Regions from separate parts of the Rhizobium sp. IY2 genome, predicted to be linked through region 1. Evidence: riboswitches for the same ligand, from Rfam matches in the RefSeq annotation. Region 1 holds a riboswitch; each other region holds the start of a gene.

Evidence for each region. Region 1 has a riboswitch for cobalamin ahead of cobU (bifunctional adenosylcobinamide kinase/adenosylcobinamide-phosphate guanylyltransferase). Riboswitches for the same ligand answer to the same signal wherever they lie in the genome.
Region 2: it holds a riboswitch for cobalamin, as region 1 does, so the genes downstream of both, ACMUVN_RS20910 (CbtB domain-containing protein) here and cobU (bifunctional adenosylcobinamide kinase/adenosylcobinamide-phosphate guanylyltransferase) in region 1, are expected to answer to the same signal.
Region 3: it holds a riboswitch for cobalamin, as region 1 does, so the genes downstream of both, bluB (5,6-dimethylbenzimidazole synthase) here and cobU (bifunctional adenosylcobinamide kinase/adenosylcobinamide-phosphate guanylyltransferase) in region 1, are expected to answer to the same signal.
Region 4: it holds a riboswitch for cobalamin, as region 1 does, so the genes downstream of both, nrdH (glutaredoxin-like protein NrdH) here and cobU (bifunctional adenosylcobinamide kinase/adenosylcobinamide-phosphate guanylyltransferase) in region 1, are expected to answer to the same signal.

Annotation. Positions count from the first base shown of each region.
Region 1 covers NZ_JBLKNU010000001.1:911,398-914,599, reverse strand. Annotated here, with positions in the region: gene cobW (cobalamin biosynthesis protein CobW) at 1-877, opposite strand, end outside; gene cobU (bifunctional adenosylcobinamide kinase/adenosylcobinamide-phosphate guanylyltransferase) at 882-1,391, opposite strand; cobalamin riboswitch at 1,613-2,009, opposite strand; gene ACMUVN_RS04455 (chloride channel protein) at 2,268-3,202, shown strand, end outside.
Region 2 covers NZ_JBLKNU010000006.1:328,464-331,665, forward strand. Annotated here, with positions in the region: gene ACMUVN_RS20905 (histidine phosphatase family protein) at 422-976, opposite strand; adenosylcobalamin (AdoCbl) riboswitch at 1,065-1,207, shown strand; gene ACMUVN_RS20910 (CbtB domain-containing protein) at 1,221-1,430, shown strand; gene ACMUVN_RS20915 (CbtA family protein) at 1,544-2,290, shown strand; gene ACMUVN_RS20920 (hypothetical protein) at 2,340-2,972, shown strand; gene ACMUVN_RS20925 (sulfite oxidase-like oxidoreductase) at 2,957-3,202, opposite strand, start outside.
Region 3 covers NZ_JBLKNU010000001.1:1,073,839-1,077,040, reverse strand. Annotated here, with positions in the region: gene ACMUVN_RS05280 (DUF2865 domain-containing protein) at 1-534, shown strand, start outside; gene bluB (5,6-dimethylbenzimidazole synthase) at 538-1,227, opposite strand; cobalamin riboswitch at 1,268-1,456, opposite strand; gene ACMUVN_RS05270 (DHA2 family efflux MFS transporter permease subunit) at 1,653-3,056, shown strand.
Region 4 covers NZ_JBLKNU010000023.1:20,553-23,754, reverse strand. Annotated here, with positions in the region: gene nrdE (class 1b ribonucleoside-diphosphate reductase subunit alpha) at 1-950, opposite strand, end outside; gene nrdI (class Ib ribonucleoside-diphosphate reductase assembly flavoprotein NrdI) at 929-1,333, opposite strand; gene nrdH (glutaredoxin-like protein NrdH) at 1,347-1,568, opposite strand; cobalamin riboswitch at 1,849-2,075, opposite strand; gene ACMUVN_RS32735 (heavy metal translocating P-type ATPase) at 2,315-3,202, opposite strand, start outside.

The DNA.
Region 1 (3,202 bases):
CGACGAAGCCCTTGAGGCGCAGCACGTCATGGGTTGATATGATCGCCTTCAGCTTCTCGACGAAGCCGGCGGGATCGGCAACGGGTCCGAGATCGACGACGAAGCTGTCGAACTCGTCGTGGTCGTGCGGCGCGCCGTCTTCATGCTCCAGCTCATGATGCGACTTGCGATTGGCGACATCGTCCTCGGTGCCGATACCAAGGCCGAGCAGGATGCCGGCCGAGACTTCGCCGTTCTTCGCCTCGATGATCGCGGGTTTGCGCACCGTGCGGGAGGCAACCTCGTCGCGCACCCTGATAAGACCTGCCGCGTCGATCAGGTCGGTCTTGTTGAGCACGATGAGATCGGCGCAGGTGAGCTGATCCTCGAACAGCTCCTCGATCGGGCTTTCGTGATCGAGCGATTCATCCTCGGCGCGGCGCGCATCGACGGCATCATGGTCGTCGGCGAACCGGCCGGCGGCAACGGCGGCGCTATCGACCACCGTGATGACGCCGTCGACGGTCACTTGCGTGCGGATATCGGGCCAGTTGAAAGCGGCGACCAGCGGCTGCGGCAGGGCGAGGCCCGAGGTTTCGATGACGATGTGGTCGGGCCGCTGTTCGCGCTCGAGCAGCTTCGTCATCGTCGGAATGAAATCGTCGGCGACAGTGCAGCAGATGCAACCATTGGTGAGTTCGATGATGTCGTCCTCGGTGCAATTCTCCGCGCCGCAGCCCTTCAGCACGTCACCGTCGACACCGAGATCGCCGAATTCGTTGATGATGAGCGCGATCTTCTTGCCGCCGGCATTGGTGAGCAGGTTGCGGATCATCGTGGTCTTGCCGGCGCCGAGGAAGCCGGTGATGACGGTTGCAGGAATTTTCTGCTGGTTCATGAACTTAACCCTTCATTTTCAGCGGCAGGCCTGCCGCGATGAAATAGACTTCGGCGGCCTTCGCCGCGATCGATTGGTGCAGCCGGCCGGCATGATCGCGGAAATCCCGCGCCATGCGATTGTTAGGCACGATGCCGAGGCCGACCTCGTTGGAAACGAAAACGAGCCGCGCCTTCGCGGCGGCCAGGAAATCGGCGAGCGCTGCAAATTCCGCCGCCATGTCGCGCTCCTCCATCATCAGATTGGTGACCCAGAGCGTCAGGCAGTCGATCAGCACGATGCGTCCCTCGCCGTCGATGGCGCCAAGCTTGCCGACGAGATCGAGCGGCTCCTCATGCGTCGTCCAGGACGGACCGCGGTCGGCCTTGTGCTGAGTGATACGCGCCTGCATCTCCTCGTCCCAGGCCCGGCCGGTGGCAAGGTAGTGGCGGTCGAGGCCGGTCGCGGTGACGAGAGCTTCGGCGAAGCGGGATTTGCCGGAGCGCGCGCCGCCGAGGATGAAGATGGTGGTCATGCTCAGACGCTCCTCAGGGAGGGTGCGTAGCCGTGGCTTGTTCCGAGTGCACCTTTTTCGACTGCTGGGGGGACCGAGTATTCGACATAACCGGCCGAAAGCACTCCTCTTGCAGGGCTGCTTGGAGGCGTCGCGAGCGCCGCACCAGGCCGCGCTGAATTCAATCGTTCAGCCAAGACAACCTCCGTGCTGGCAACGGGCGTAGTGCCCAGGTGTGGGCTTCTGGCCCGGCACGTAATGGCAGGTCTCCTGGCTCGCGGTTATCGGCCGCGATCGGGGCAGACCGGAAACCGGTCGCCCTGATCGTGCCGGCGGATCATCCTCGCCTTCCCGGCTGCATTGGTGAAAAGGTGGACGATTCGTAGATTTAGAGGCGTCCGACCCCGGTTGATCACCATGCATCTCCAGTGGCTTTTCCGGCATGTTGCCCACCCCGCCCGCTTGCATGATTGCAAGCCGCCGGCCGGAGGGGCTCGGTGCCGGATGGAAGACCCTGACCGCTCTACAGTCGCGGGGTCGGCTGTGATGAAGGCGCCCGGTTTGGGTCCGCCCCTTCACATTCCCTTTTCATCCGGAAGGGCGCAACACCGATCCGGAACCATCCGTTATGTCAGGATGGTCGGGCGACCATCCGTTGAGGGATGGTTAGGCAAGCCGGGGTGTGAAGTCAACCGGCCTTGACGGCCGGTCAGCTTCCGAGCAGATGGCCCAACCCTATCAACACGACTTAGTCTACCTAAAATATCGTCATTTATCAGAGGCTTACGTCATAAATATTTGTCCCGGGCGCCGGCTTTTCGCCGCAATTGCGTCGCAAGCGGACTGCGCGACCATCTCCGCCCTTGACCGGGCCTCTCCCCGCCTAGTTGTCTAGCCATGCTTATGAAATTGGATCGGCGCCGTTTCCGGGCGCTGCGTGTTTTCTTCGATCCGGGCCGCCTGCGGGCGCTGACCCGCCGCAGCGAGGTCGGCCTGTCACTGGCGGGCGCCGTCGTCGGCATCATCTCGGGTCTCGCCGTCACCGGTATGAGCTACGTCTCCAGTGAGCTGCATCAGCTGGTCTTCGGCATCGCCGATAGCGAGCGGCTGAGCTCATCCGAGATCGAGAACAAGATGCTGCTGCTCACCGCGCCCGTAATCGGCGGCGCTCTGCTCGGCCTGTTGCTCCTGGTGCTGGCGAAACGGCGCAAGAAGCCGATGGTCGACCCGATCGAAGCCAATGCGCTGCATGGCGGCCGTCTATCCTTGACCGACAGCATCATCGTTGCCGTCCAGAACCTGATCTCCAACGGGTTCGGCGCCTCGGTCGGACTGGAGGCCGGCTATACCCAGCTTGCCGCCGGCCTTGCCTCGAAATTCGGCCTGAAGCTGCAGCTTCGCCGCTCCGACCTGCGCATCCTCGTCGGCTGCGGCGCGGCGGGCGCCATCGCCGCCGCCTTCAACGCGCCGCTGACCGGCGCCTTCTATGCCTTCGAGCTGATCATCGGCACCTATACGATCGTGTCGCTGACACCCGTCGTCGTCTCAGCTCTCATTTCCACCCTTGTCGCAAGGCTGCTTGCCGATGGTGATTTCACCATCGATATCGGCAGCTTCGGCTCGGTCGTGCCGGCCGATTATATCCCGGCGCTGCTGCTCGGCGCCTTCTGCGCCGGCATCGGTATCCTGATCATGCAGGGCGTCTCCTTCGTCGAGGAACTGGCGCGCAAGAGTTCGATCGCCCCACCCTTCTGCCCGGCGCTCGGTGGCGTCATCGTCGGGCTCTTGGCGATGATCTCGCCGCAGGTGCTCTCGGCCGGCCACGGCGCGCT
Region 2 (3,202 bases), on a different contig from region 1:
CCAGAGGAAAACGCCGAGCGAGCCCTCTTCGTGGTTGGCAGAATGGCAGGTGCGGAAAAAACGAAGGCGAGCGTGCCATGGCATCGCTCGCCCTTTTTCGTGCTTCAGGCGGTGACGATCAGCAGCGGGACGCTGACGATGAGACCGACCAGAACTGTGACTGTGGCGACACGCATCAAACGCAGGCGCCGCGTGCGCTCCCCACTCCAATCATATGTCATTCTTCCATCTCCTTGGGATAAGGAAGTAGTCCCCGCGAAACCGGGTTCAACAGAGATGACGCGATTTGCTTGTGTAAGGCTGGATATGATCAGGACTCGCTAAAGCATCGGTCCGAAAATCGGAATCGATTTTCGGACAGCGCGATGCGAGGATTGAAAGTGTCGAGCGTCCTTGTGCGTCCGAAAGGACGCACGGCGCTCTAATGCTGGAAGCGCAGAGACCAGCGTCGTCCATTGCTGGTCATGCGAATGACGGCGAGCGGCTCGATGTCGCTCAGCCAGAAAGAGGAGAGCGGCGCCTGAAGCACATGGGCGACCGCCGCCCGGATGACGGCTGCGTGACTGACGGCGATCACATGGCCGCCGAGGGCGGATTCGCTCTCCATCCAGTCGGCGACGCGTGTTCTCAAATCAAGAAGGCTCTCGCCGCCATGCGGGGCCGCTTCCGGATCGCTCATCCAGGCCATGAGGTTCTCAGGCTCTTCCGCCTCTATCGCGGCGATCGATCTGCCGGCCCAGCGGCCATGGTCGCAGTCGCGAAGCGCCGGATCGATCCGGGCTTGGAGGCGGAGCGCGTCAACAGTCTGGCGGGCGCGCAAAGCGGGGCTCGTGGCAACGCGATCGGCGCGGGGCAGGGCGGCCATCCTGTCGGCTTCTTCCGCCGCCTTGCCTTCCAGCGGTTCGTCGAGCGGGAACAGGGCCTTGCGGCTCGCCATCGTCGCGCCGTGGCAGATCCAGGTGAGGCGCGTATTCACGGTCGTTCTGATCTCCCGGAGTGCGGCTGTAGCGGCGCAGGACGGCCCTCGGCCGGCTTGTGAAGTTTCGTTGACAGTCTCTTCGGCGTGCAGATATAACCGTGCTGTTGCGGGTTTGGAAGCCGGTGGAAATCCGGCGCGGTCGCGCCACTGTGACCAGCGTGTCGAAAGCTCTTCGCGCTGGAAGTCAGACCCTACTGCACAAGCACTCTTTCGACTGAACGCGTCATTCCCGGAGGAATACATGTCTGACACCACTTTTGCGCCCGTCGCGGCACCGGCGCCGATCCCCCTGGGAGAGATCCTGCCATGGGCGATCTTCGGTGGCCTGCTGATGCTCATCGTTCTCTATTTTGTCGGCACCGAGGAAGGCGCGATGGCGCTGTTCAACGGGATGTATGTGCACGAATTCGTGCATGACGGCCGTCATCTCCTCGGCTTTCCCTGCCACTAAAGCGCGTCGCGATCTTTCAGATTCGCGCCTCACTTTAGGTCTTTGTTTTCGCATGTCGTTATCGCAAAATCGCTGCACACTTTTGCGCGACATGCTTTAGGGGAGTTCCTGACATGGTTGGAAATCTTCTGCTTCGCGGCATGCTCGCGGGCCTGATTGCTGGCATCCTCGTTTTCGCTTTTGCGCATATCTTCGGCGAGCCGCTGGTCGATGCGGCGATCGCCTTCGAGGAGGCGAGTGCCCAGGCGGCCGGTGAAGCTGCCGAACCTGAAATCGTCAGCCGCGCCACGCAGGCCGGTCTCGGCCTTTTCACCGGCGTCATGGCCTACAGCGTTGCCGTTGGCGGGCTCTTCGCTCTCGCCTTCGCTTTCGTGCACGGCCGTTTCAGCAGCCTTTCGGCGCGCGGCACCTCGGCCGTCATCGCCATTGCCGCCTTCGTGGCGATCGTCCTCGTTCCCGGTATCAAGTATCCGGCCAACCCGCCGGCGGTGGGCAATCCCGATACGATCGGCGTCAGGACCGAACTGTTCTTCCTGATGATCGTCGTCTCGCTCGCCGCGCTGATTGCCGCGGTGGCGCTGTCGCGCCGCCTCGCGGGGCGTTTCGGTCTCTGGAATGGCGCGATCATCGCCGGAATCGCTTATCTCGTCTTCATCGGCGTCGTGCTCTATCTGCTGCCGCCGATCAACGAGGTGCCGGAGAACTTCTCGGCGATGGTCCTCTGGCGGTTCCGCACGACTTCGCTCGGCATGCATGTGATCCTCTGGACAACCTTGGGCCTTGCCTTCGGAGTGCTGGCGGAAAAGCGGCTTGCCGTTAAGGACGGGCAACGCGGCCGGCCGGCAACGGCATTTCACTGAACGCATCGAAGGGCGCCGCTTGCCGGCGCCCTGAACTTTTCGGGCGGCCATGACAAGCAGCAGAACCATACCACTCGTGTCGACGGCGTTTGCCACCGCCGTCTTTTTTTGTGTGGTTGCTGGAAGCGCTCTTGCCCATAGCCCTAGCGGCGGCGGCAGCCATACCGGACTGGATATTCCGGAAATTTCCCATGGCGAGATGGCGGTGATTGCAGACTATCGCAGTGGGATCATCGACCTTGCTTCCCGTGCCGTCGATACCAACGAGCCGTTCCGCCGCGTCCTGAACTATGCCGAGATCCAGTATTCCTATTGTCTCTGGGGCCGGGTGCCGGGCAGCGTGACGGACGAGGAAAGCCCGTTCAACGAATGCGCCCATGCCTATCTCGCGGCGGCCAAGGCGGTCTTGCTGTCGATGCGCGAGATGCCGCAAGAGAGGGCTGCCGCGAATGAAATCATTTCCGCCGTCGACGCCGACATGACGCGGCGCGGCCTTGCGCTCGTCACCTGCCGGTTCAGCGGCGAGGCCTTCAACACCGCCGATGTCATCAAGCCACACTGGGGCAAGGTGCCACTTCATCCAGCCAGCATGGCGTCGCTGACCGGGCTCGCTGCATTGTTCGGCCTTGGTTTTTTTGGGCTTCGCCACTTCCTGCGGCCGAAGGCTCAATCGTCGGAATAGCGCTGCTCGCGCCATGGATCGCCGTAGATATGGTAGCCGTTCTTTTCCCAGAAGCCAGCCTCGTCGTCGGGCATCAGCTCGATGCGGCGCAGCCATTTGGCGCTTTTCCAGAAATAAAGATGCGGCACGACCAGGCGCATCGGGCCGCCGTGATCCGGCGTCAGCGGCAGGCCTTCCCAGGCGGTAGCAAGGATCGCGTCCTCGGCGGCGAAATCAGCGAGCGGCAGGTT
Region 3 (3,202 bases), 160 kb from region 1:
CTCTCGCCGGTCAGCACCATGTGCGTGCGCACCTGCGACGGCGGCTTCTTCCCGATCAGCTCGAACGCCACTTCGGTCGATTTCGGCCGCGACGCCCAGACGTGCGCCAAGATGTGCCCGGGTATCGAGACCGAGCTGTTCTATCGTGACGTGACGAGCACCGAAGCCTCGAACATGATCTCGGTCGCAACGGGCACGCCCTACAGCGCCATGAAAAACGCCTTTGCCTACAAGAACCGCACGCCGGGGGAAAAGTCCTCCTGCGCCTGCAATCTCACCGCCTACTACGATGAGATGCGCGGCAAGCAGCCGTCAAGCGAACCGCCGCAACAAGGTTCGATCACCACCATCCGCACCAATCCCACGGCGAAGGATGCTGCCGCAGCCCCACCGCAACCATCCGTCCCGGAGCGCCCCTACGATCCCGTGCAGAACAAGGTCCGCCAGGTCGGCCCGCAATTCCTTGCCGGTGATCAAGGCTCGATAGACCTCGCCAATCCGGCAACACCGGGGCCGCAGCCTCAACAGCAGTGATTGCTACGGGTCGTTGCGTCCCCACCCGTCATGGAAGACGAGCTCTTGGAGCGGCAGACGCTGCCGCCAGCCTTTGACGGACAGTTCCGGCTCGTCATAAAGCCGATCGACGAAACCGGCACAGAGCCAAGCGACCACCTCGATATGCTCGGGTATGCCGAGAATGCTTTTCAGATCGCCTTCGCGAAAAATGCTGACCCAGCCGATGCCGACCCCTTCCGCCCGCGCCGCAAGCCAGAGATTCTGGATGGCGCAGACTGTGGAATAGCTATCCATCCTGGGATTGTGGGTGCGCCCCAGCACCACGCTGCCGCTGCGGGTGGGGTCGCAGGTCACGCATATGCCGAGCGGTGCCTCGGTGATGCCTTCGAGCTTGAGGGAGCGGTATGCCTGCCGCCGCTCGCCGGTAAACATCAGCGCCGCCTCCTCATTGGCCTTCACAAAGGCGTCCTGGACGCGCGCCCGGACCGCGGCACTTTTCACCAGAATGAAATTCCACGGCTGCATGAAGCCGACGGAGGGCGCATGATGGGCGGCCGTCAGCAGCCGCTCCACGACATCGTCAGGCAAGGGGTCGGGCAGGAACTGGCTGCGAACGTCGCGCCGCGTCTTGATCGCGTGATAGACGGCCTCGCGCTCGGCCAAGGAAAAACCGGACGCCGCCGAAAGGGCATCCTCATCAAAGGGTCGCATCGTCAAATCCCCAACAACGCAACCGCCCGCCGTCCGCGCGGATCGGTCAATCTTGCCAGGCCGGTCTTCTGACTCGGCGTCATCCGTCTGCCGCAGCCTTCCCGGCGAGAAGCCAGTGGCGAGATGAAGCGGCAAGCGTCGGCCTTACAGCGTTGGGCACGTTCCGGCCTTGCACCGGATTCCCGATTCTCCCGCGTTGATGGCGGGCACCTGACGGCGCATCTATTTCAGGAAAGCGCGGCGACGGCAAGCCGGCCCGAGGTCGCAGTCGGGAACCACGTTGAGCCACGCACCCTCCCGCGTCGGTTTGAAGCGGCTCGACAAGCTCCTTCATCCATAGTTTCTATGGCCTTATCACCACCGAAGGCGTATGGACGATACAGTCCCTCGCAGCATCCCGGTTGCCCGTGCCCCGCCTCACGCCCATGATCCTTGCGGTCGCCCTGTTCATGGAACAGATGGATTCGACCGTGATCGCCACCAGCCTGCCGGCGATCGCAGCCGATATCGGCACCTCGCCGATCGCGCTGAAGCTCGCCGTCACCAGCTATCTCGTGGCACTGGCGATCTTCATCCCGATCAGCGGCTGGATGTCCGATCGGTTCGGTGCGCGCAACATCTTCCGCATGGCGATCTTCGTCTTCATGATCGGCTCGGTCGCCTGCGCTTTCTCCAACTCGATCACGGCCTTCGTCATCTCACGGCTGGTCCAAGGCGCCGGCGGCTCGATGATGACGCCGGTCAGCCGCCTGCTTTTGGTCCGGGGAACGCCACGCCACGAACTCGTCGACGCCATGGCCTGGCTCACCATTCCCGCCTTGATCGGCCCGATCTTGGGGCCGCCGATCGGCGGTTTCCTCACCACCTATCTCACCTGGCACTGGATCTTCTGGATCAACGTCCCGATCGGCGTGCTCGGCATCATCCTCGTCACCCGTTTCCTGCCGGCGGTCGAGCCGCGCAGCCCGCGGCCGATGGATTTCCCGGGCTTCTTCCTCTGCGGCCTCGGTTTCTCCGGCTTCGTCTTCGGCGTCTCGGTGATCAGCCTGCCGGCCGTGCCCGTCATCTACGGTTATGTCACGGTTGCGATCGGCATCCTTTCCGGTCTCCTCTACCTCCTGCATGCTCGCCGCGCGCCCTATCCGCTTCTCGATCCGAAGATGTTCCGCTACCCGATGTTCCGGGCGGCGATCCTCGGCGCCTCGAATTTCCGCATGGGGCTCGGCGCGCTGCCCTTCCTGATGCCGCTGATGCTGCAGCTCGGCTTCGGCCTGACGCCGTTGCAGTCGGGCTCGGTCACCTTCGTCAGCGCACTCGGCTCCATGGGCTCGAAATTCGCCGCCTCGCGCACCTTCAATGCCTTCGGCTTCCGCACCGTCATATCAATCACCACCTTGCTGGCGGCGATCTTCCTCGGCATCAACGGCCTGTTCACCGCCGAAACCCCGCTGTTCCTGATCATGGCCTGCCTGCTGATCGGCGGCCTGTTCCGCTCCATGGCTTTCTCGGGCGTCAACGCCATGGCCTTCGGCGATGTCGACGCCGCCGACAGCAGCCAGGCAACCGCGATCAATGCCGTTGCCCAGCGTATCTCCATGGCAATGGGTGTGGCGATCGCCGGCGGCATCCTCGAAATTTCGAGCAGCTTCCATAGCGGCCGGCTGCTGGTCTCGGATTTCCACGTCGCCTTCTTCAGCGTCTCGGCGATTTCGGCGCTCGCCTGCATCACCTTCCTGCGCCTGCCGCGCGATGCCGGCGCGGAACTGACGACGCGCCGCCGCAAACACCGGCAGACGGAGCCTGAAGAGGCGATCGCGGAAAACAGCTGATCGCGGCAGATCACCAGCGGGCGTGATAGCGAAATCACACGCGTGTGCTCCGGCATCCCTTTCTACTTTATGATTTATTCACACATCAAATACACACTGCGTTTGCGCGTTTTGGGTCGCTATCAGGACATGGGCATGAGCGCTCG
Region 4 (3,202 bases), on a different contig from region 1:
AAGGTGATGTCGGGCACGACGACGCCGAGCGACAGCGTCTTGATGCGGATTTTCTCGTCGGCATTTTCACGCTTGGTATCGAGGAAACGCATGATATCGGGGTGATGGGCGTTGAGATAGACCGCACCCGCGCCCTGCCGCGCCCCGAGCTGGTTGGCATAGGAGAAGCTGTCTTCGAGCAGCTTCATCACCGGGATGATGCCCGACGACTGGTTCTCGATCTGCTTGATCGGCGCGCCGGCCTCGCGGATATTGGTCAGCGACAGCGCCACGCCGCCGCCGCGCTTCGACAATTGCAGCGCCGAATTGATCGACCGGCCGATCGATTCCATATTGTCCTCGACGCGCAGCAGGAAGCAGGAAACCAGCTCTCCGCGCTGCTTCTTGCCGGCATTGAGGAAGGTCGGCGTCGCCGGCTGGAAACGGCCGGAAATGATCTCGTCCACCATGTCGCGGGCAAGGCCCTCGTCGCCGCGCGCAAGCGCCAGCGCCACCATGCAGATGCGGTCCTCGTAGCGCTCGAGATAGCGCTTTCCGTCGAAGGTCTTCAGCGTATAGCTGGTGTAATATTTGAAGGCGCCGAGGAAGGTCGGGAAACGGAATTTCCTGGCATAGGCCTGGTCGAACAGGTCTCGCACGAAATTGAAGGAATACTGGTCGAGAACCTCCTGCTCGTAATAACCCTCGGTCACGAGGTAATCGAGCTTTTCCCTCAGATTGTGAAAGAACACCGTGTTCTGGTTCACATGCTGCAGGAAATACTGCTTGGCCGCCAAACGATCCTTGTCGAGCTGGATCCGCCCATCCTCGTCATAGAGGTTCAGCATGGCGTTCAGCGCGTGATAGTCGAGCGTTTCCGCCGCTTTCAAAGGGCGTTCGCCGGCGGGATGAGCAAAAGTGTTATGCGGTTTTGCGCCCGCATCCCGCGTCAGAGTTGTTCCCGTGTCCAAAATCGTTCCATCCCGTGTTTGACGTTGGCGACGTCGTCTTCCGTGCCCATGAGCTCGAACCTGTAGAGATACGGCACCAGGCATTTCCGCGAGACCACGTCGCCGGCGAGCCCGTATGTCTCGCCGAAATTGCTGTTGCCCGCGGCGATCACGCCGCGGATGTGTCCTCGGTTTTCCGCATCGTTCAAGAAACGGATCACCTGCTTGGGAACGGCACCCTTGCCGCCGTCGCCGCTATAAGTCGGCACAACAAGCACGAAGGGTTCGTGGATATGGAACGCGTCAACGCCACCGGTCGGAATGCGCGCCGCGCGCAGTCCGAGCTTGGCGACAAACCGATGGGTATTTTCGGATCGGCTGGAATAATAGACGATCAACCCCACCGCTTGTCCTCACTCAGGAGAGCGCGCTGATCATGTCGGGGCGGAAGCCCGCCCAGTGCTGCTCGCCGGCGATGACGACAGGCGCCTGCATGTAGCCGAGGCTGCGGACCCGATCGAGCGCTTCGGCATCCTGCGAGATATCGACGATGTCATAATCGACACCCAGACGGTCGAGGGCGCGGTAGGTGGCAGTGCACTGGACGCAGGCAGGCTTGCTGTAGACGGTAATGGTCATAGTATTCCTCGTGACGACGCGATTGGGACGCAGGACATCGATCGGAAATCTCTCGATATCCGTCGAAAAGGCTCTGTATTTTGCAGCTATGCGGCTCGTTCAGCCGCCGGGCGCGACGTGCCCTTTATATTGCGCGGGTGGCGGCCTGAATTGAGATACTGACATGACTTCACCCCGAAGTGGCTCAATGCGAAGGTTTCAGGGGCGGAGGTTCGGGCCTGCGCAACGCGATGCGGAGATCCCCGCAGCCATGCAAACGCGACCTTCCGGACACCCCGCCCGTGGACGTTTTGTTCGAGGCAGGTCTCCTGGCTCACGGGTCAAAGCACCCTGCCCCAGCCTTCCCAAGGCCTCATGCCTCAGTGACCTGAAATCGGACAGTTGCTCTCCGCTCACAGTTGCGGGGGCAGCTCCGGCGTTGTTGCGCCGTCATGGCGAAACGCACCGTATTCCCGTCTTAGCCATCGCTCCCTACGAATCGATGGAACCTCGAACACTAGATATAGTACGCCAATCCAAATTCGCGTCAACGGATGGTTTGTGCATTGCGTTACGACAGGTTTGAAATCGCTACATTCCTGTGAAGAACATGGATAACCAAAGCTTAAAGACAGCAGGCTGTGGAGAAGCCCCACGAGGGGAGCCGACCTATGACCGGTCCAAAGATTTCGGTTCGAGATCAGGCCCGAATCGTCGATGGGACATCCCGCCGGTGACGGGCGCCGGAGGATGAAGTCGGGGAATGCTTATATCTTTATCCGAAGCAGCCGCAGCGCGTTGATCGTCACCAGCACGGTGGCACCGGTATCGGCGAGGATCGCCGGCCAGAGCCCGGTAATGCCCATGATCGTCGTCACCAGGAACACCGCCTTCAGCCCCAGCGCGATGCTGATGTTCTGCAGGATGTTGCCCATCGTGCGTTTGGAAAGTTCGATCATCCGCGCCACGTCGCCGACGCGTCCGTGCAGCACGGCGGCATCCGCGGTCTCCAGTGCCACATCGGTGCCGCCGCCCATGGCGATGCCGATATCGGCAGCGGCCAGCGCCGGAGCATCGTTGATGCCGTCGCCGACCTTGGCGACGATCAAGCCCTGGCGCTTCAATTCGCCGACGACACGCTGCTTGTCCTCAGGCATCATCTCCCCGAGCCAGTCGATGCCGAGCATGCCGGCCACGGCTGCCGCCGTCCGCTTGTTGTCGCCCGTCAGCATCATCGCCTTGACGCCTGCCGATTTGAGGCTAGCGAGCCCGGCCTCGGCATCCTCGCGCGGCTCGTCGCGCATGGCGATCAGGCCGGCCGCGATACCGTTGACAAGCAGCACCGATACGCTCTTGCCCTCGTCGTTGAGCGCCGTGATGCGTGCATCCTGCTCCGCGCTGAGCGCCCCGAGCGCACGGGCAGCCGGCGGCGACAACAGGTCCAGCGTCTCGCCGCCGACCTTGCCGCTGACACCCTTGCCCGGCAGCGCTTCCAGCTCAAAGGCTGGCGGCACGGGAACGCCGTCCGCCTTGGCGCGGTTGAGGATAGCCAGGGCCAAGGGATGGCTGGATCCCTGCTCCAGCACCGCCGCGCGCGACAACACCTGCGCCTCCTTCAATCCGAAGGAAATGATGTCGGTCACCTGTGGCCTGCC